3 regions of the Gelidimonas diazotrophica genome follow, and region 1 is predicted to be linked to each of the others. Evidence: predicted binding sites of a transcription regulator. Region 1 holds the regulator's gene; each other region holds the start of a gene.
The links. The regulator sigma-54, encoded in region 1, starts transcription at its own class of promoters, with help from an activator protein. The targets are predictions, from matches to a motif close to TGGCANGNAANCTGCTTT.
Positions count from the first base shown of each region.

Region 2: a site for sigma-54 is predicted at 3,758-3,775, ahead of nirB (nitrite reductase large subunit NirB). Genes of this name have one in related genera too.
Region 3: a site for sigma-54 is predicted at 4,395-4,412, ahead of KGFNPO_RS15130 (PQQ-dependent methanol/ethanol family dehydrogenase). Genes of this name have one in related genera too.

Region 1 covers NZ_CM146349.1:282,095-289,318, forward strand. Annotated here, with positions in the region: gene hpf (ribosome hibernation-promoting factor, HPF/YfiA family) at 15-380, opposite strand; gene KGFNPO_RS01375 (RNA polymerase factor sigma-54) at 487-1,962, opposite strand; gene lptB (LPS export ABC transporter ATP-binding protein) at 1,997-2,755, opposite strand; gene lptA (lipopolysaccharide transport periplasmic protein LptA) at 2,757-3,305, opposite strand; gene lptC (LPS export ABC transporter periplasmic protein LptC) at 3,359-3,955, opposite strand; gene KGFNPO_RS01395 (KdsC family phosphatase) at 3,952-4,497, opposite strand; gene KGFNPO_RS01400 (KpsF/GutQ family sugar-phosphate isomerase) at 4,497-5,522, opposite strand; gene KGFNPO_RS01405 (cation:proton antiporter domain-containing protein) at 5,607-7,224, shown strand, end outside.
Region 2 covers NZ_CM146349.1:2,319,588-2,326,811, forward strand. Annotated here, with positions in the region: gene KGFNPO_RS10785 (nitrate reductase) at 1-717, opposite strand, end outside; gene nirD (nitrite reductase small subunit NirD) at 714-1,067, opposite strand; gene nirB (nitrite reductase large subunit NirB) at 1,282-3,723, opposite strand; gene KGFNPO_RS10800 (nitrate/nitrite transporter) at 3,988-5,202, shown strand; gene KGFNPO_RS10805 (protein kinase domain-containing protein) at 5,470-7,173, shown strand.
Region 3 covers NZ_CM146349.1:3,247,135-3,254,358, forward strand. Annotated here, with positions in the region: gene KGFNPO_RS15105 (ABC transporter substrate-binding protein) at 1-277, opposite strand, end outside; gene KGFNPO_RS15110 (PQQ-dependent catabolism-associated beta-propeller protein) at 270-1,259, opposite strand; gene KGFNPO_RS15115 (ABC transporter ATP-binding protein) at 1,282-1,998, opposite strand; gene KGFNPO_RS15120 (DUF779 domain-containing protein) at 2,000-2,374, opposite strand; gene adh (aldehyde dehydrogenase) at 2,516-4,036, opposite strand; gene KGFNPO_RS15130 (PQQ-dependent methanol/ethanol family dehydrogenase) at 4,498-6,216, shown strand; gene pqqE (pyrroloquinoline quinone biosynthesis protein PqqE) at 6,643-7,224, opposite strand, start outside.

The sequences.
Region 1 (7,224 bases):
CTGCGTATCTCCTCTCAGGAAATCGCGGACGCTTCCGGCAACTCGGGTTCTCCGTCCCGGTGCTTGATGGCATCGTGTGGGTGGTCTTGTACCTTGCCCTTGTGCTTGATGATTTGGCGGTCGAGCTTGTCGATCATCGTATCGATGGCTGCGTACAGGTTTTGATCCGTGCTTTCAGCGTGCAGCGCTTTCCCGCTGAGATTCAGGTTGATTTCAGCGCGTTGCCGTTTTTCTTTTTCAGGGAGATTGTCAACGCTCAGGATGAGCGCGATATCAATGACATGATCGAAGTGGCGCGTAATGCGCTCGACTTTGGATTGTACATATTCGCGAATGGCGGGGGTTACTTCGAGGTGATGTCCACTGATGGTGAGATTCATAAAACACTCCTATGGAAATTATCGCTGCCTGCTTCGGGCCTGATGGGGCGGCCAGAGTCAAAATGCAGCAACAGTAACTGCATTGCAAGGACTTCAGACGACTGGACTACAAAGACTTTCGCAAATTGACAGGCGGGATTTTGAGCGCTTCGCGGTATTTTGCGACGGTACGACGGGCGATGACCATACCTTGCTCGCCCAGCATGTCGGCGATTTTACTGTCGGAAAGTGGTGTTTTCTGGTTTTCAGCTCCTATCAATTGTTTGATGAGTGCGCGGATTGCAGTGGAGGAAGCTTCTCCTCCGGTTTCGGTGGCGACATGGCTGCCAAAGAAGTATTTCAACTCAAACATACCATGCGGCGTGAGCATGTATTTTTGGGTAGTGACGCGGGAGATTGTGCTCTCGTGCAGGTTTAGTGTATCAGCAATTTCACGCAAGACAAGAGGCCGCATGGCGACTGCGCCGTGGCTGAAAAAATTCCGTTGCCGCTCGACTATCGCTTGTGCAACGCGCAAAATCGTATCAAAACGCTGCCGCATATTCTTGATCAGCCACTTCGCTTCCTGCAGCTGCGACGTCATCGAGCCGCTTCCCTTGTCTTGCTTAAGGATGTTGGCATACAGTGCATTGACCCGCAGGCGCGGCATGACTTCATGGTTCAAACTGACTTGCCAGCCATTTTTGCCGGGCCTGACTATGACGTCGGGCACTACATAATCGGCACTGCCGCTGCCGAATATGGCGCCCGGATGCGGGTTGCATTGCCTGATCAGCGCCTGTGCTTCGCGCAAATCCTCATCGTCGCAATCGAGCAGTTTTCTGAGTTTGCTAAAGTCGCGCTGCGCAAACAAAGCCAGGTGTTGTTCGACGATGGCCAGCGCCAGGCGACGCGTAACGAACGGTGCTTTAGGCAGGCGGCGGATCTGCAGCGCCAGACATTCCGACGGGTTGCGTGCGCCAACCCCGGCCGGGTCGAAACTTTGCAGCAAGGCCAGCGCGAACGTCAGATCTTCCGGCTCGATATCGAGTTCGGACGGCAAGCGAGCGTGGATGGCGTCAAGAGATTCTTCCAGGTAGCCATTGTCATCGAGCGCATCGATCAGCAATTCCAGCAACGCGCGGTCGCGCTGTTGCTGCAAGCTTAAATGGGCTTGCTCCAGCAGGTGCTCGCGCAGAGTGCATTCGTGGGCGCCGAGCTGGGCCCGGCCGTCGTCGTCTTCCGGTGCTTTGCTGGTGCGCGCCACATCGTCAAAACTCCAGTCCGATGCGGCCGTCTGTGCATCGGGCGTATCGAATCCGGCATCTGCTTCGGCGGCGCTGCCGTCTTGCATACTGGCTGGATCGGTTTCAGCTGAGGCTGTGGTGGTGGCAGGGCTGGTGCTGATTGCGCCATCGGCCAGCAAACGCACCGAATGGTCGAGCGGATCGTCCAGCCGTTCCAGCAGCGGGTTGTCGCACAGAATCTGTTCCAGTTCCTGGTGCAGCTCCAGCGTCGACAATTGCAGCAGGCGAATCGATTGCTGCAACTGCGGCGTCAGCGCAAGATGCTGCGAAGTGCGCAGCTGGAGTGATTGCTTCATACCGAAAGGACTTGTCGCATCAGGTGGTTTATCTTCACATGCGGAAATGTTCGCCCAGGTACACCCGCCGTACCGAGGCATCTTCAATGATGTCGTCGGGCTGGCCGCTGGCCAGCACCGCACCCTGGTTGATGATGTAGGCGCGGTCGCAGATGCCGAGGGTTTCGCGCACATTGTGGTCGGTGATCAGCACGCCGATGCCGCGCTCCTTGAGGAAACGCACGATGCGCTGAATCTCGATGACGGCAATCGGATCGATCCCGGCAAACGGTTCATCGAGCAGGATGAAGCGCGGGTTGGTGCCCAGCGCCCGGGCGATCTCGACCCGCCGGCGTTCGCCGCCGGAAAGCGACAGCGCCTGATTTTCGCGCAATTTTTCAATTTGCAAGTCGGCCAGCAGCTTGTTCAGGCGTTCTTCAATGGCAGCTTTCGAGAGCGCTTTGCCATTTTCTTTTTGCAACTCCAGTACTGCACGGATATTGTCCTCGACCGTCAGTTTACGAAAAACCGAGGCTTCCTGCGGCAGGTAAGACAGACCGAGTAACGCGCGGCGATGGATCGGCAGGCGCGAGATGTCGACGCCGTCGAGATCAATGGTGCCGGCGTCCGATGGCACCAAACCTACGATCATGTAAAACGATGTGGTCTTGCCGGCCCCGTTGGGGCCTAGCAAGCCAACCACTTCGCCGCTTTTTACTTCCAGCGAGATGTCGCGCACGACCAGCCGTTTGCTGTAACTTTTTTGCAGCCCGCGCACGCTCAGGGTACTGCCTGGGATACTGGATCGGCTCATCTTATTGGCCCTTTACAGTACGCGGCTGGATGGTCACCTTGATGCGCCCGTTGCCCGGCGTGCCGGCACCGCTGGCGCTGTTGGTAACGTTGAAGAATTCGCTGCCGCTGTTGTAGGAAATGAATTCGCCTTCGACTTCGTCGATGGTCTTGCTGCCATCGAGCCGCTTCAGCTTCGCGTGCGAAAACAATTTGGCTATTTCTGCCTTGGTATCGTATTCGATCCGCTCTGCCTGTCCTTCCACCCACAGGTTGGGACCGCCATCGCGCTTCTGGCGAAAGGTTGCCACTGCACCCGGTGCGCCGTACAAAGTGGCGAACTGATAGCCGGCCGGGTCTGTCGTGACGACCACCTTGCCCGCTTTCATCAGCAGCGTGCCGCGCGTTAAGACCACGTTGCCGATGAAGGTGTTGATCTGTTTGAGATCATCGTAAGCCATTTGGTTGGCTTCGATGTTGGTCGGCTTGTCTGCATCGGCTTTTTCGGCCAGCGCGCCCGCCGAAAAAATCATCCCGGCCAGCGTCAGGGACATCAGAAAAAACCGTTTCATAACGCTATTCCTATCAAAGAGGGTTGGTTGCCGCAGGCTCGGTGCAGTAAGCATCAATGCGCCGACGATGCCGGAAAGCTGCCGCGCACATTGCCCGATACACGCAATTCCCGGGTGGCGTTGTTGGCAAATAGGCCATTGCCCGAGAGCGTGGACTGGCCCAGCAGTACTTTCACCGGCTGGTCCGACTGCATCACATCTTCGTCGGGCAGCAGCAGCAGGTATTCGGTTTCTAGGTGCAGGGCTTGGCTCTGGCCGGAAGCGGGGCGATCGATTTGCACTTTCTTGTGCAGATGCACCTTGCTGTTATCGTCTTCGATGATTGCGCTTTCGGCGCGCATCGTCATCGGTGCGCGTGCCTGGCCCGGGTTGATGATGACCGGTTGCACGATTTGGTAAGAGTCATGCAGTGGCTCGTGGGTGAGCCTGTCGCCGGACATCTTGTAGTGCAGCTGTCCGTTTTTGGCGAGTTGAATGAATTTAAAATTATCGACATAGAAATCGGGTTCGCTGCGGGCAATATCCGGTGCGTTATCGATACCGCTTTTGCGCATCACTTCCAGCACCCAGAAACTGCCCAGCGTCATGACTACACCCAACGCAATGATCACGATCAGGCGCAGGCGATAGGTCGCGCCGGCGGTTTTCATGTCAGGTACGGCGCCAGCGCCGCCTCGTAATTGCCTTGCGCGCGCAGGATGAAGTCGCAAATCTCGCGCGCCGCGCCACGCCCGCCGCCGGCTTGCGTCACGTAATGGACCCGACACTGCACTTCGGGGTGTGCGTTCGGCACACTGGCGGCAAAACCTACCCGCGTCAGGATCGGCAGATCGATCACATCGTCGCCGATAAAGCCGCAGGATTGCATCGGGATTCCGGTCTGCGCCAGCAATTGCTCGAAGGCGTGCCGCTTGTCGTGCATCCCCTGCTGCACATGCACAATGCCCAGATCGGTTGCGCGCCGGGCCACGATGGCCGACTGGCGCGCGCTGATGATGGCGGTGGCTACACCCGATTGCTGCAACAGCTTGATGCCGTGGCCGTCGAGCACGTTGAAGCTCTTGATGACTTCGCCTTCCGGGCCGAAGTGCAGGCTGCCGTCGGTCAGGACGCCGTCGACGTCGAAAATCATCAACTTGACCTGGGTTGCGCGCTGCCGGGCACGTTCGATACGGTCATTGTCCTGCGTCATCAGATGACCTTGGCGCGGGTCAGGTCGTGGATATGCAGCGCCCCGATCAGAACCCCATCAGTGTCGGCCACCAGCAACTGGTTGATGCGGAATTGTTCCATGATTTCAACCGCTTCCACCGCCAACTGGTCGGGGCCGATGGTGCGCGGGTTGGCGTGCATCACGTCGGCGATCAGCAGTTTGCTGAAATCCTGGACATGCTCAATCAGGCGCCGCAAATCGCCGTCGGTAAACACGCCGACGGCGTGAAACCCATCGTCCACCACGGCGGTCATGCCGATGCTTTTGCGGGAAACTTCCAGCAGGGCGGCGCTCAGCGTGGCGTCGACCGCTATGGCCGGAACCGCGTCGCCGCTGCGCATCACGTCGCGCACACGGGTCAGCAGGCGGCGGCCGAGTGCGCCGCCGGGGTGCGAGCGGGCAAAATCTTCGGCCTGGAAGCCGCGCGCATCCAGCAGCGCCACCGCCACCGCATCGCCCAGCGCCAGAGCGGCGGTGGTGCTGGCAGTCGGCGCCAGATTCAGCGGACAGGCTTCGCGGTCGACCCGGACGTTGAGGTGCACATCGGACAGCAGCGCCAGGCTGGAAGCATCATTGCCTGTCATGGCGATGTGTTTGGCGCCCATGCGCTTGATGATCGGCACGATAGCCACCAGTTCCGCCGCTTCGCCTGAGTTGGAAATCGAAATAAAAACATCCTGCGCGGTCACCATGCCGAGATCGCCGTGCGCCGCTTCCCCCGGATGCAGGAACAAAGCCGGGGTGCCGGTTGAGGCCAGGGTCGAGGCGATTTTGCGGCCGATGTGGCCGGATTTGCCCATCCCGGACACCACTACACGACCGCGGCAAGCGAACAAGATGGCAACTGCCCGGCCAATGCGGTTGTCATCGGCGCACAGCCGCCCCTTTAGCGCCAGTATCGCGTCAGCTTCGATTTGCAGCGTTTCACGCGCCAAATCGAGCGCACGCAGCGCTTGGGGTGCGCCGAACGTCGTTGGCAAGTTTTTTGCAATGGATTGATTCATACTGAAAGTATAATCGAATTAGCAAAGCAAAAAACCTGCCAGTGGTAACAAAACTGTCTGCCCTGCGCCAACTTATTAAAAATCATGTTCTCAGCACTGGAAATTACCCTCATTTTGTTAAGCGCCGCGGTGTTGGGCGTGGTCGCTTTTCGCATGCTGCAAATGCCGCCGATGCTGGGGTATCTGGTGGTAGGCATGCTGATCGGACCGCACGCACTCGGTTTGGTGGAAGATAGTAAAAATACCCACCAGCTGGCGGAATTCGGCGTGGTTTTCCTGATGTTTTCGATTGGCTTGGAATTCTCGCTGCCGAAGCTTTTTGCCATGCGCAAAACCGTGTTTGGGCTGGGCATGGCGCAAGTGCTGTTTACGATTGCCGCCGCCATGGCATTTGGCTTGATGATGGCGACTTTGTTGCCGCAGCTGATGTCGATCAGCTGGCAGGCCTCGTTTGCATTGGGCGGCGCGCTGGCGATGTCGTCGACCGCGATTGTGTCGAAGATGCTGACCGAACGCATGGAGCTGGAAAGCGAACACGGGCGGCGCATTATCGCCATCCTGCTATTCCAGGATCTGGCGCTGGTGCCGTTGCTCATTATGGTGCCGGCGCTGGCCGGGGATCAGGGACATTTGCTTGAAACGCTGGCCTGGGCCGGCTTCAAGGCGGTGATTGTGCTGGTCTTGCTATTGTTCATCGGCCAGAAACTGATGCGCTGGTGGTTCCAGGTGGTGGTCAAGCGGCGTTCGCAAGAGCTGTTCATGCTCAATCTGTTGCTGATCGTGCTGGGCGCGGCCTGGATTACCGAAATGGCCGGCTTGTCGCTGGCGCTGGGCTCGTTCATCGTCGGCATGCTGATTTCCGAGACCGAATACAAGCATCAGGTGGAAGAAGACATCAAGCCGTTTCGCGATGTCTTGCTCGGCCTGTTCTTCATTACCATCGGCATGCTGCTCAACGTTACGCTGGTGTTGCAGAACTGGTGGCTGGTGCTGTTATTGCTGCTGGTGCCGGTGCTGTTCAAATTCGTGCTGATAGCCGGCCTGGCCAAAGCCTTTGGCGCTTCCGCCGGAATTGCCTTGCGCACCGGATTGGGGTTGGCGCAGGCGGGTGAATTCGGTTTCGTTTTGCTGAATCAGGCCGGCGCCCTGCAGCTGGTCGATCCGTTCATCATTCAGCTGATTTTGGCCGCGATGGTGTTGTCGATGCTGTTGACGCCGTTCATCCTGGCCCAATCGGACGCCATCGTGCTGAAATTGTCGGCTAACGAATGGATGGTCCAGTCACTGGCGCTGACCCAGATTGCCTCGCGCACGATGTCGAACCAAAAGCACGTGATCATTGCCGGCTTCGGCCGTGGCGGACAGAGTCTGGCCAAGCTGCTCGAAGAAGAGGGCCGGGCCTATCACGCGCTGGACCTGGACCCGGAACTGGTGCGCGACGCACAGGCGTCAGGCTCGCATGTCTCGTATGGCGATGCGGCGCGCCGGGAAAGTCTGGTCGCGGCCGGCATCAATCGCGCCGCCGTGCTGGTGGTGACCTATGCCAGCACGCCGTCGGCGCTCAAGCTATTGCATTGCGTGCATGAGCTGGCGCCGAATCTGCCGGTCATCGTGCGCAGTTACGACGATGCCGATCTTGAAAAATTGCGCGCAGCGGGCGCCACGGAAGTGGTGCCGGAAGCGATAGAAGGCAGCATGATGC
Region 2 (7,224 bases), 1.8 Mb from region 1:
GCAAATATGCAGCATGCCGTTGAACAGCGCGACATCGGTGCCAGGCAAAATCGGCAAAAACAAATCAGCTTCGCGTGCGGTATCGGTGCGGCGCGGATCGGCGACGATGACTTTCAGATTCGGGTTGTTCTTGCGCGCATCTTCGATGCGGCGATACAGAATCGGGTGCGCATACGCGGTGTTGGAGCCGACGATGAAAATCAACTCGGCTTGCTCGATATCTTCGTAACAGGCTGGCGGCGCATCGGCACCCAGCGTTTGCTTGTAGCCGGCCACCGCACTCGACATGCACAGGCGCGAATTGCTATCGATATTGTTGGTGCCGATCAAGCCTTTCGCCAGCTTGTTGAAGACGTAATAATCTTCGGTCAGTAGTTGGCCGGAGATATAAAAGCCGACGCTGTCCGGCCCGTATTTTTTGATGGTGTCAGCAAATTGTTGCGCGATGGCGTCCAGCGTCTGGTCCCAGCCAGCCTGCACGCGTGGCGCAGTGCGTGTAGTGCGCAGTTCCGGATGCAGCGCCCGCGCTTGCCGCTGCAGCAGCGGATTGGCGGTCAAATGCAGCGTGCTGCCTTTGGTGCACAAGCGGCCGAAGTTGGCCGGATGATCAGGGTCGCCACGCACGCCGGTCACCTGCACGCCATCTGTTTCCACGATGACGCCGCAACCGACGCCGCAGTAACAGCAGGTTGCTTTAGTCTCGCGCAATGGGTTCATGCAGCGGCAGCCTCGATCGCCAGCGAAGCTAATTCGACCGCGTCCAGATACACATCGCCCGCTTCCACCTTGACGCTGAATTTTTGCGCGCAGCCTTCATCCGGTGCGGTGGCGCAGCCGGAACCGAGTTCGATGTTCCAGTTATGCAAAGGACAGGCGACACGCTCGCCGTACACGATACCTTGTGACAGCGGTCCGCCCTTGTGCGGGCAACGGTCCACCAGTGCAAATACCTTGTCTTCGCCGTTGCGAAAAATCGCCACGTCCGGTTTCCCATCGCGCTGCACCACGCGCGCGCCCAGTACCGGAATATCGGCAAGTTTGCAAATGACTTTCCATTGATTCGACATTTCAGATCCTTACCATACTAGATAGATGTATATTAAAAAAACACTGCTTTTGCGCATTATTTAAGGGTGACTTTAAAAATACTCATGACTTATTGCTTGTGCTATTCAACCACCTTGGGGATAGTCACCGCCCTCTCTCCCGGCCTCTCTCCCACAAGTGGGAGAGAGGAGCAAAACTCCCTATCCTGCTTGCGGGAGAGGGAACAGAACCAAATCAGGCCGGCAGCGCCACGAACTGGCGCATATCAACCAGCGCCTTCTCTGGCTCAACCCAAGGATCAACCTCGCCGTCGAGCGAGAACAGCATGCGTTCATACAACGCCTTGCGGCTGGCCTCGTCCTCCAGCACCATTTTCTTCGCATGATCGAGGCCGACGCGTTCCAGATAATGGACGGTACGCTCCAGATACCAGCCTTCTTCGCGGTATAGCTGCAGGAAAGCGCCCGCATATTCCAGCACTTCCGCATGGGTCTTGACCTTGACGAAGAATTGCGCGACTTCAGTTTTGATGCCGCCATTGCCGCCGACATAAATTTCCCATCCGGAATCGACACCGATCACGCCGACGTCCTTGATGCCGGATTCGGCGCAATTGCGTGGGCAACCGGAGACCGCGATCTTGACCTTATGCGGCGCGTACATCTTCCACAATTCACGCTCCAGTTGCTGCCCCATCAAAGTCGAATCCTGGGTACCGAAACGGCACCATTCGCTGCCGACACACGTCTTCACGGTACGCAATGCCTTCGCATACGCATGGCCGCACGGCATCCCAAGGTCTTTCCAGACGCCCGGCAAATCCGCTTTTTTCACGCCGAGCAAATCGATGCGCTGGCCGCCGGTGACCTTGATGGTCGGAATTTGGTATTTGTCGGCCACGTCGGCGATGCGGCGCAGATCGGATGCGTTGGTCACGCCGCCCCACATGCGCGGGATGACCGAGTACGTGCCGTCTTTCTGGATGTTGGCGTGCGCGCGTTCATTGATATAGCGCGATTGCGGATCGTCACGGGCTTCGTGCGGCCAGGTTGACAGCACGTAATAGTTGATCGCAGGACGGCATTTGGTACAGCCGTTGGGCGTGCGCCAGGCCATCATTTCCATGGTCTGGGCGATGCTCAGGAATTTCTCGACCCTGATCGCATCGCGCACTTCCTGATGGGTGTGATCGGTGCAATCGCACAGCGGCTTGGCCTTGCTGGAAACGGAATAATCGGCGCCGACGGTGGACATGATGATCTGCTCGACCAGACCGGTGCAGGAGCCGCACGAAGCCGATGCCTTGGTGTGCTTGCGCACATCTTCCAGCGTGAACAAGCCGTGCTCCTTGATCGCCTTGACGATGGTGCCCTTGCACACGCCGTTGCAGCCGCACACTTCGGCACTGTCCGGCATCGATGCGGCCTTGGTGAAACCTTCATGACCGGCGTCGCCGGTGTTCGATTCGCCGAACATCAGGCTGTCGCGAATTTCGGCAATCGCCCGGCTTTCACGCAGCAGCTTGAAGTACCAGCTGCCGTCCACCGTATCGCCGTACAGGCAGGCGCCGATCAGCTTGTCGTCCTTCAGCACCAGTTTCTTGTAGACGCCGCCTATCGGGTCCGACAGGATGATTTCTTCGGTGCCTGCACCGCCGGTAAAATCGCCGGCCGAGAACAGATCGATGCCGGTAACTTTCAGCTTGGTCGAGGTGACCGAACCCTGATAACGGCCAATGCCGAAATTGGCCAAATGATTGGCGCAAACTTTAGCCATGTCGAACAACGGCGCGACCAGCCCATACACATTGCCACGGTGGTTGACGCACTCGCCGACCGAATAAATGCGCGGGTCATAGGTCTGCATCGTGTCATTGACGACGATGCCGCGATTGCAATAAATGCCGGCCGATTCAGCCAGCGCGGTGTTGGGACGGATGCCGACTGCCATCACGATCAATTGCGCCGGAATTTCCAGTCCGTCTGTGAAACGAATCGCTCTTACATGACCGCTTTTTCCACCATCTTCGTCGCCGATAATAACCTCGGTGTTTTTCCCCAGCAGGAAATGCAGGCCGCGATCTTCCAGCGATTTCTGCAGCATCTTGCCCGCGACTTCATCCAGTTGACGCTCCATCAGCCATTTCGGCAAATGGACTACGGTGACATCCATGCCGCGCAGTTTCAAGCCGTTGGCCGCTTCCAGACCGAGCAAGCCGCCACCGATGACGATCGCATGTTTGTACTTGGTCGCCGCGGCTATCATCGCGTTGGTGTCGGCGATGTCGCGATAGGCGATCACGCCTTCCAAGTCCTTGCCCGGCACCGGCAGCATGAATGGATTCGAGCCGGTCGCCAGCAACAAGCGGTCATATTCGGCGACGGTGCCGTCTTCCGCAATCACCTGACGCTTGAGGCGATCGATCTTGATAATCTTTTTGCCCAGATGCAGCGTGATGTCGTTTTCCACATACCAATCGACATCGTTCAACATGATGTCCTGTACGGTTTGCTCGCCGGCCAGCACCGGCGACAACAGGATGCGGTTGTAATTGGCATAAGGTTCCGCACCGAACACGGTGATGTCATAAATATCGGGAGCGATCTTGCGCAGCTCTTCGAGCGTACGCACGCCTGCCATGCCGTTACCCACCATTACCAGTTTCAACTTCTTCATCACGGTCCCCAAATAAATGTCTGTTGGCTTTACTTGAGCAAAATTGATGCCAGTGCGTTTTGTGGTGCATGGCCGTGGCGAAATCCAGATTTGCACCCTTAAAGGGCATTTACCGCACGCAATCACACTGAAATAGTGCAACGCACAAAAATAACCCTTATCCGATTTACGCCATATCAAGTTGTGCCGGCAAGTGTGCAGGCATCACGCAGGCGTATGGCATGGCGCTTGCATTAATGACGCGTATTCATATCAGGAGTCATCATGCAAAAAACATCGTTCTGGAAAACGGGACATACCCCGACGCTGCTTTCCGCCTTCTTTTACTTCGACCTCAGCTTCATGGTCTGGGTTTTGCTCGGCCCGCTCGCGATCCTGATTGCCAAGGACCTGGGCCTGTCAGACGCACAAAAAGGCATGATGGTCGCCACGCCTTTATTGGCGGGCGCTTTGTTGCGTATCGTGATGGGCGTTCTGGTGGACCATCTGAAACCCAAAAAAGCCGGACTGATCGGCCAACTGATCGTGATCGCCGGGCTGACTTGGGCGTGGTTGGGCAACTTGGGAAGTTACCAAAGCTTGCTGACATTGGGCGTCATTCTGGGCGTGGCCGGCGCGGCTTTCGCGGTGGCGCTGCCGCTGGCATCACGCTGGTATCCGCCGGAGCATCAGGGCACCGCGCTCGGCATCGCCGGTGCCGGCAACTCCGGCACCGCGTTTGCGGCATTATTTGCGCCGTCACTGGCGATCGCCTATGGCTGGCAAAACGTGTTTGGCCTGGCCCTGATTCCTTTGAGCGTGGCATTGGTGGTGTATATGACATACGCCAAAGACGCCCCGTCGGCACCACCGGCGAAGTCGCTGGTCGAGTATTTGCACATCCTGAAAGACAAGGATGCATGGTGGTTCATGTTCTTTTACAGCGTCACCTTTGGCGGCTTCTCCGGCCTGGCATCGTCGCTCGCCATTTACTTCAACAGCCAATACGGCTTGTCACCGGTGGCTGCCGGCTATTTCACCGCCGCCTGCGTATTCGCCGGCTCGCTGGTGCGGCCGATGGGCGGCCGTCTGGCCGACCGGATTGGCGGCATCAAGGCCTTGTCGATCATGTATGTGCTGGCCGCAAGTTTTCTGCTGATCGCCAGCTTCGGCCTGCCGTCTGCGGTCGCGGCCGTCATCGTGTTTACGCTGGCAATGCTGGCGCTGGGCACCGGCAACGGCGCGGTATTCCAACTGGTGCCGCAACGCTTTCGCAAGGAAATCGGCGTGATGACCGGCCTGGTCGGCATGGCGGGTGGCATCGGCGGCTTTTACCTGGCATCCAGCCTCGGTTATTCGAAGCAATTGACGGGCAGCTATCAGCTGGGACTTTCCATCTTTGCAGGGCTGGCGATAGTCGCGTTGCTCGGCTTGTCGATGGTCAAGACCCGCTGGCGCACCACTTGGGGTAGCGCGGCGATGACAGCGGCCAAGATTTGATGATGAGGGAAATGCGGAAAAGCATGGTCCACGAAAAGCACGAAAGCCACGAAAAAGGGCGCACTTGGATAGCACAGACGCGGTTCGCACGCTGAACGAGCGCCTGGCTCTTTCTTAGAATTTAATGGAGTATATTTTATATCAACAATAAAAATATGCGTAAAATGCCATGAAAATACATATACTCACTGTTTTTACAAATTCATTGTCCATGAATTTGTTCGTGTCTTTCGTGGACAGAATTTGATTACCGACTGAGACAACACCATGCCACTGATCATCGCCGCCAGCCACGCCACATCCGCTGGGAAACGCGAACGCAATGAGGATTTTCTCGGCATGGTCACGCCCAACGAGCCGGAACTGTCGACCAAAGGCATGCTGGCCGCTATCGCGGACGGCGTATCCGGCAATGAAGGCGGACGCGAAGCGTCGGAATACGCGGTGCGTGGTTTGCTGGCCGATTATTACGCCACGCCCGATACCTGGCCGGTGACGCAAGCGCTGGAGCGCGTGATCAAGGCCACCAACAGCTGGGTCCAGCAACAAGGTTCGATTCGGGCGGAACTGGCCGGCATGGCGACCACGCTGACTGCCATCGTGCTGCGCGGCCGGTTTTACTATTTTGCCCATGTCGGCGACACCCGCTTGTACTTGCTACGCGGCGGCGTACTGTCCCGGCTGACCACCGACCATGTCTGGGACCGGCCCGAAATGCAGCATGTGCTCACGCGTGCAATCGGCCTCGACTCCCGGCTTGCAATCGACCACGGCATGGGCGAACTGCAACAGCGCGATGTGTTTCTGCTGGCCAGCGACGGCGTCTGGGCCTCGATCACGGAATACGACCTGACCGCCGTCTTGTCCGAGGCGGCGCAGGGCCGCGGCAGTATCGAACACGCCAGCCAGGCTTTGCTGGATACGGCGCTGGCAGCCGGCTCGCAAGATAATCTGAGCGCCTTGATATTGCGGGTCGATGCGCTGCCGCAAAAAAACTTGCGCGATGCGGTCGCGATCTCGCGCGATTTGCCGCTGCCGCCCAGGCTGAAAGCGGGCCAGAGCATCGACGGCTACCTGGTTGAAGAAATGATCCATGCGTCGCAAGCGACGCTGTTGTATCGCGTGCTCGATCCGGCCACGCAGCGCAAGCTGGTGCTCAAGACGCTGCACCCCGACCACGCCAATGACGAACAGGAACGCTCGGCTTTCGCGCACGAGGAATGGCTGGCAAAACGGGCGGTCGCACGCTTTTTCCCGCAGGTCATCACGCCGCAACGCAAAACCGCCTTGTATTACCTCTGCACCTGGCATGCCGGCAATAACCTGCAACAGTGCCTCGATGCCGGCCAGCACTTCACGGTGCCGGAAGTCGTCCGCCACGGCGAGCAACTGGTGCGCGCAATCGGCGCGCTGCACCGGCGCAGCATCCTCCATCGCGACATCAAACCGGCCAATGTGCATCTGGGCGACGATGGCGAATTGCGTGTGCTGGACCTGGGCGTGGCGCAATCCGGATTCGAAGCCGAACAAGGCAATCCAGCGCCGCAAGCCGGCACCCCGTCTTTTCTGGCGCCGGAACAATTCGACAATGCGCCGCCATCGCGCCAGACCGATGTGTACGCGGTCGGCGTGACGCTGTATTACCTGCTGACCCGGCATTACCCGTACGGCGAGATCGAACCGTTCCAGCACCCGCGCTTCGGCGAGCCGGTAGCGCCGAGCCGTTACCGGCCCGACATCCCGTTGTGGTTGGAAAACGTGTTGCTGAAGGCGCTGGCCAAAGACACCAGCAGCCGTTTCGAGACTGCGGAAGAATTCCTGCTGGCACTGGAACGCGGTGCAACGCGTCCGCTGACCACCGCCGGCACCCTGCCGCTGGCAACCCGCGACCCGGTTTCCGTCTGGCGCACCCTCGCCATTACCGCCATTATTTTGAATATATTGATGCTGTATTTGATTGTGATTCGCTGAGAACTGTAGGTCGGAAAAGCGCAGCGCCTTCCGACGTTGCGTCTGATTGTC
Region 3 (7,224 bases), 860 kb from region 1:
ACGCGATTTTCAAACCCGCATTGGCTAGCTGAAAGTTCGATTCAGCGATGGCGACTTCGGCCCCCGCTTTGGGCCGGCCCAGCGGATGGCCGGGATAACTTTTATCCAGCAGCTTAGCTGCATAGCGCGCATCGTCCGGCGCATACACGACGCCGATCGTCAATGTGCGCGCCTGTATTGCGCAACTTGCAGTTGCCAGCAAGATGCACGCCAGAACCTTGCACGCCAGCACCCTGCGCCAGCGGCCGAGTCTGAAATCAATAGCCGGATTAATCATCGATCACCACGCTATGCGGCACCCGGCCGGCCTTCACTGTTTTCACGGCGCGACCCTGGGCAACATCGACCACCGAGACATCGTCCGACAAGCCGTTGGCAACATACAGCGTCGCATTGTCGCGCGACAGCGCCAGGCCCCAGGCGCGTTTGCCGACCAGGATCAGGTTCTTCACTTTCCGGCTCGCCACGTCGACCACCGCCACATGGTTGGCCTTGCCCAGCGCCACGTACGCGGTTTTGCCATCGGCGGCCATCAGCAGGCCCACCGGAGTGACATCGTCGGCGCGGAAACCCTTGGGCTGGAATTTGACGGTGCCGGCAACGCTATTGTCAGCAGTGCGGATGATGCTCACCGAACCGCCACGTTCACAGGTAACCCATAGCTCTTTGCCGTCCGGGGTCAGCGCAAAGCGGCGCGGCCGCTTGCCGACTTCGATATTCTTGATGATCTTGCCGCTGGCAATGTCGATCACATGCACCAGGCTGGCCACTTCCGAGGTCGCATATAAGGTCTTGCCGTCCGGCGTCACCAATACGCCTTCCGGCTCTTCGCCTACCGTGATCTCGCTCAGCACTTTTTTGCTGGCAAGATCAACCGCCACGATGGTGGCATCGTCTTCATTGGAGAAATAGAGCTTCTTGCCATCGGGTGACAGATCGAAAATTTCAGCGCCCTCTTGCAACTTGATCTTGTCGACTACTTTTTTGCTGGCGACATCGACCACGATGGCACTGCCGTCATCGCCGCATAAGGCGATCAGCCGTTGTCGATCGATTGTCAATTGCATGTGACGCGGGCGCTTGCACGCGTTGATGGTTGCGATCTGTTGCTGCGTCTTGCCGTCCAGTACGGTGATCTGATTGTCTTTTTCACTGGAGATAAACACCGCTCCGGTTTGTTTGGCCGCTGCCGATGCAGAAAATGCAATCGCAACAGCCATTGCACACGTGGGCAAAAGTTTTTGGATTTTTATTGTCATGCTGCTGCGTCTCCCTTGGTACTTATTCAGTCAAGCGTAAAAAAGCATCGGTCAATGTTGCGCATTCCTGGCTGGCAAGCAGTTGTGCCGGCAGCCCATCGAATTGGACCCGGCCTTTGGCCATCACGATGATGCGATCCGCACTGTCGGCTTCATCCACCAGGTGCGTGGCCCACAAGACCGCCATGTTTTGTTCCCTGCACAGTGCTTTGACATCCGCAATGATTTGCATCCGCGAAGCCGGATCGATGCCGACGGTGGCTTCATCCATCAATAGCAACTTGGGGCGCGTCATCAACGCGCGCGCCAACTCCACCTTGCGCCGGTTGCCGCCGGACAGAACTCGGGCGCTGTCTTGTGCCCGTTCCGACAGGCCGAAGCGCGCCAGGCAATCTGCGATGCGCTGTTTTGCTTCAACCCGCGCAATGCCGTGCAGGTTGGCCTGAAACTGCAGATTGGCTGTAACGCTCAGATCCAGATCCAGGGCCGGCTGCTGGAACACGATCCCCAGTTGCGCCAAGGCGGGAATCGGCGTGATGCCGATATCTGCGCCGCAAATAACAGCGCTGCCCTGGTCGGCGATGAAGAGTCCTGAAAGTATTTGAAATAGCGTGGTTTTGCCGGCGCCGTTGGGGCCGAGCAGCGCCAGAAATTCACCGGCGGCGACATGCAGGCTGACGTTATCCAGCGCTTTGCGCTGCCCGAACGATTTGCAAATTGAAGTCACGCGCAGCGTCATGCTATTTATCCTGTTGTTCCAGGGTCGCACATTCGGCATCGGTGAATAAGCGCGAGCGCGTCAGAAAGCGTTGGCCTGAACCGTTTTCCAGTGAAAACATGCCGCCATTGCCGTTCACCACATCGATGATGAGTTGGGTGTGTTTCCAGTATTCGAACTGCTCGGCACCCATGTAAAACGGCGTGCCATTAATCTCGCCCAAATGGACGTCGGTAGCGCTGATTGCGAATTCACCTGCGGGGTAACACATCGGCGCGCTACCGTCACAGCAGCCGCCGGATTGAAAAAACATCAGCGGCCCGTGTTTCTGATGCAGCGTCTGCAGCAAATCCAGCGTTGCCTGGGTTGCCGTCACGCGTGGGATTGTGTGCGTCATAGATTGACTCCAACGTAGGTTGGTACTGAGCAAAGCGAGCCGGAATCGGTAGGTTGGGTTAGCGGCTTCATCGCGTAACCCGACATTTGCGACTGTGGATGTCGGGTTACGCTGCGCTTACCCAACCTACAACATCAAGGCTTAAAAGAAGCCGAGCGCTTTCGGGCTATAGCTGACCAGCAAGTTTTTAGTTTGTTGGTAATGATCCAGCATCATCTTGTGATTTTCGCGACCGAATCCGGACTGTTTGTAACCGCCGAACGCAGCATGGGCTGGGTACAGGTGATAGCAGTTGGTCCAGACGCGGCCGGCCTGGATTGCACGGCCGACGCGGAAGGCGCGCGAACCATCGCGGGTCCACAAGCCAGCGCCCAAACCGAACATAGTGTCATTGGCGATTTCCAGCGCTTCTGCCTCGTCCTTGAAGGTCGTGACCGATACCACTGGGCCAAAAATTTCTTCCTGGAAGATGCGCATCTTGTTATTGCCGTGGAATATCGTCGGCTTGATGTAATAGCCGCCAGCCAGATCGCCACCCAGATCGCAACGCTCGCCGCCGATCAGTTTGTCGGCGCCTTCCTGGGTGCCGATGTCCATGTAGGACATGATCTTATCCATCTGCTCTTGCGAAGTCTGAGCGCCCATCATCGTAGTTGCATCGAGCGGATTGCCTTGCTTGATGGCAGCCACGCGTTTTAACGCACGTTCCATGAATTTTTCATAGATCGATTCCTGGATCAATACCCGCGATGGGCAGGTGCAAACTTCACCCTGGTTCACCGCAAACATCGCGAAACCTTCCAGGCATTTGTCGAAGAAATCATCGTCTTGATCCATCACATCGGCAAAGAAGATGTTGGGCGATTTGCCGCCCAGCTCCAGGCTTACCGGAATTAGATTTTGCGCCGCGTATTGCATGATCAGGCGGCCGGTGCCGGTCTCGCCGGTAAAGGCTATTTTGGCGATGCGTTTGCTGGAGGCCAGCGGTTTGCCGGCTTCCAGGCCAAAGCCATTGACGATGTTCACCACACCGGCTGGCAGCAGATCCTGGATCAGTTCCATCAGAACCAGGATGGATGCCGGCGTTTGTTCGGCTGGCTTCATCACCACGCAGTTGCCGGCAGCCAGTGCAGGCGCCAGTTTCCAGACCGCCATCAGAATTGGGAAATTCCACGGAATGATCTGACCGACCACGCCGAGCGGCTCATGGAAGTGATACGCATAGGTTTCGGAATCGATCTGCGAAACGCTGCCTTCCTGAGCGCGGATGCAACCGGCAAAGTAGCGGAAATGGTCAATCGCCAGCGGGATATCGACATTCATGGTTTCGCGAATCGGCTTGCCGTTGTCGATGGTTTCGGCAGTAGCGATCAATTCCAGATTGGCTTCGATCCGATCGGCGACTTTGTTCAGGATATTGGCGCGGTCGGCTGGCGAAATTTTGGCCCAGGCATCTTTGGCGGCATGGGCTGCATCCAGCGCCAGTTCGACGTCTTCTGCGGTGGAGCGTGCGATTTCGCAGAATGGCTGGCCGGTAATCGGTGTGATATTGGCGAAGTATTCACCCTTGACCGGCGGCACGAATTTGCCGCCGATGAAATTGTCGTAGCGTTGTTTGAATGGGTTCTTGACGCCTAATTTGCTGATGTCTGCGAGATTCATGTCGTCCTCTTTCTTAAGTGATTATGTCGATTGGTCTTTGCCACAAGTGCGTCGTGCACATACCTGCTATTGCAAGCGCCATGCCAGCCTGGTTTTTCGCGCAGCAAGCCCTGCAATGGCGCATCACTTAGGGTGCCAACGCTCTAGCGGCCTAGGTGAACACATCGATCTGTCGCGCCTGATTTTGCTGAAAGTGGTTGTTTTTTGAACAGTGCAAGAATGACTGTTTCAAATTGACCCAATGTTGGACGCTGCAATCAAAAATGTACGGATACAAGCGATTGACTGGACGCGCGATGTCAGCCTGCTTTCTGCCTGCGAATGGCTGGAAAACAGGTTTTTCAAGGTGATTATCCGATGGCACGTACTTTGCCTATCTCCCTGCCGTTATGTGCTTCACATAATTGGTTCGTCTGTCATTTCAAGAGGAGATTGTTGTGCATATAAAATTATTAGGGTTAATGGTGGGCATTGCGCTGACTAGTGCATCCGCTGCGCATGCAGCGGGCGTAACGGATGCAATGATAGAAAAAAATTCAGACGGCAGCGTCTTGTCGTGGGGAATGGGGCAACAGGGACAGCGCTTTTCCAAACTGACCCAGGTCAACACCAAGACTGTCAACAAATTGACGCCTGCCTGGGCATTTTCATTCGGTGGCGAGAAGCAGCGCGGGCAAGAATCGCAGCCGCTGATTCACGATGGCAAGATGTTCGTGACCGGCTCCTATTCGCGCATTTATGCGCTGGATCTGAAAACCGGCGCCAAGCTATGGAAGTATGAACACCGCTTGCCCGAAGGCATCATGCCTTGTTGCGATGTGGTCAATCGCGGCGCCGCACTGTATGACAACCTGGTGATTTTCGGCACGCTCGATGCGCAACTGGTAGCGCTTGACCAAAACACCGGCAAAGTCGTCTGGAAAGAGAAGATAGACGATTATGCAGCCGGTTATTCGATGACGGCAGCGCCGTTGATTGCCAAGGGATTGTTGCTCACCGGCGTCTCCGGCGGCGAATTCGGCATAGTCGGCCGGGTTGAAGCGCGCAATCCGCGCACCGGCGAACTGGTCTGGATGCGGCCTATGGTGGAAGGACACATGGGCTACAAGTACGACAAGGACGGCAAAGGAATTGAAAACGGTATTAGCGGCACCGTCAACAAGACCTGGCCTGGCGATTTATGGAAAACCGGTGGCGCAGCAACCTGGCTCGGCGGCACCTACGATGCATCGACCGGCCTGGCCTATTTTGGCACCGGCAATCCGGCACCCTGGAACAGTCATTTACGCCCCGGCGATAACCTGTACTCGTCGTCCACCGTAGCGCTGGATGTGGACACCGGCAAAATCAAGTGGAGTTATCAAAGCACGCCGCACGATGGCTGGGACTATGACGGCGTCAACGAGTTCGTCACCTTCGACATGGATGGCAAACGTTTCGGCGGCAAGGCTGACCGCAACGGCTTTTTCTATGTAGTGGATGCAAAAAACGGCAAGCTTGAAAATGCCTTCCCGTTTGTCAAGAAAATCACCTGGGCCAGCGGCATCGACCTTAAAACAGGACGACCAAATTTAATTCCTGCCGGCCGCCCTGGCGACCCGACCAAAGGCGAGGAAGGCAAGAAAGGGAAAACCGCATTTGCAGCGCCCGGATTTTTGGGTGCCAAGAATCAGATGCCGATGGCATACAGCCCGCAGACCAAACTATTCTATGTGCCGTCCAATGAATGGGGCATGGATATCTGGAATGAGCCGATCTCGTACAAAAAAGGCGCAGCGTACCTCGGCGCCGGCTTTACCATCAAACCCAACTTTGACGATTACATCGGCGCGATGCGCGCAGTGGACCCCAAGACCGGCAAAATCGTGTGGGAAGTCAAGAATAACGCGCCTTTGTGGGGTGGCGTGATGACCACCGCCGGCGGCCTGGTATTTTACGGCACGCCCGAGGGCTTCCTGAAAGCGGTGGATGCCAAGACCGGCAAGGAACTGTGGAAATTCCAGACCGGCTCCGGCGTCGTGGCGCCGCCGGTAACCTGGCAGGAAGGCGATACGCAGTATGTCGCCGTCGTCTCGGGCTGGGGCGGCGCAGTGCCGCTGTGGGGTGGCGAAGTGGCTAAAAAAGTGAATTATCTGGAACAGGGCGGCAGCGTTTGGGTTTTCAAACTCGCTTCCAAATAAGGACCCGATCGGTAGATTGCGAGCGCTTGACTCCGGTAGTCGGCAGCAGCTTGTCTCCCTGCTTGCCTGGAGTCATTTTTACTGACGGCTGCGGTCGTCAGTTTTTTTATATCCGGGCTTACGCACGGCCGTAGGATGGGTGAAACCCATCGCATATCGAACCTACATGATGGCTTCACCCACCCTTGTATGCTGATTTATTCGCATTAGTTCGCATAGAATGGTGAAGAATGCGAATAAATTCGCACCTACAGGCAAATGGCATTACCTCGGGGAATGATCGCCGATTTTTTACTGGAGTATGTTAAAAAACATACTTATTTCCGAATTATTTTAATGAAATTTTTAAAATACACTAGAGCAGTATGATCTAAATCAGCACATTGGCAAACCGTGCTGCTCTCCGGTAACGACGCGGTCAGGTTGCTACTGATTCTTGGCTGATAGCTTGATGGAATTCGCGTCGGTGCGAAACAGGATGGGCTGGCTGTTTGATTGCGCGTTGCCATTTTGTGCCTGCTGCGCCTGCTGGACGATTTGCTGTAGCTGTGCGTGCTGCGGCGATTTGCTGCACACCGGGTCGGCGTTGGTGGCGTCGCCGGTAAGCGCAAGCGCCTGGCAGCGACAGCCGCCGAAATCTTTCGTTTTCTCCGGGCAGGTTTTGCAAGGCTCCTTCATCCAGGCATCGCCACGATATTTGTTGAAGGCATCGCTGTGGTACCAGATGTCGCGGATGCTGTGTTGCGTCACATGCGGGAAATCAATGCCCGGCAGCGATTTTGCCGCATGGCAGGGCAGCGCGGTGCCGTCAGCGGCAATGGCCAGAAATACCGCGCCCCAGCCATTCATGCAGGCTTTCGGCCGTTCTTCAAAATAATCCGGCACCACAAACAAGATACGGATCTTGTTGCCAACCTTGGCGCGATAGGCGTTGACGATGGCTTCCGCATGTTTGAGCTGTGCATGCGAGGGCAACAAGTGCGCCCGATTGACCAGGCCCCAGCCGTA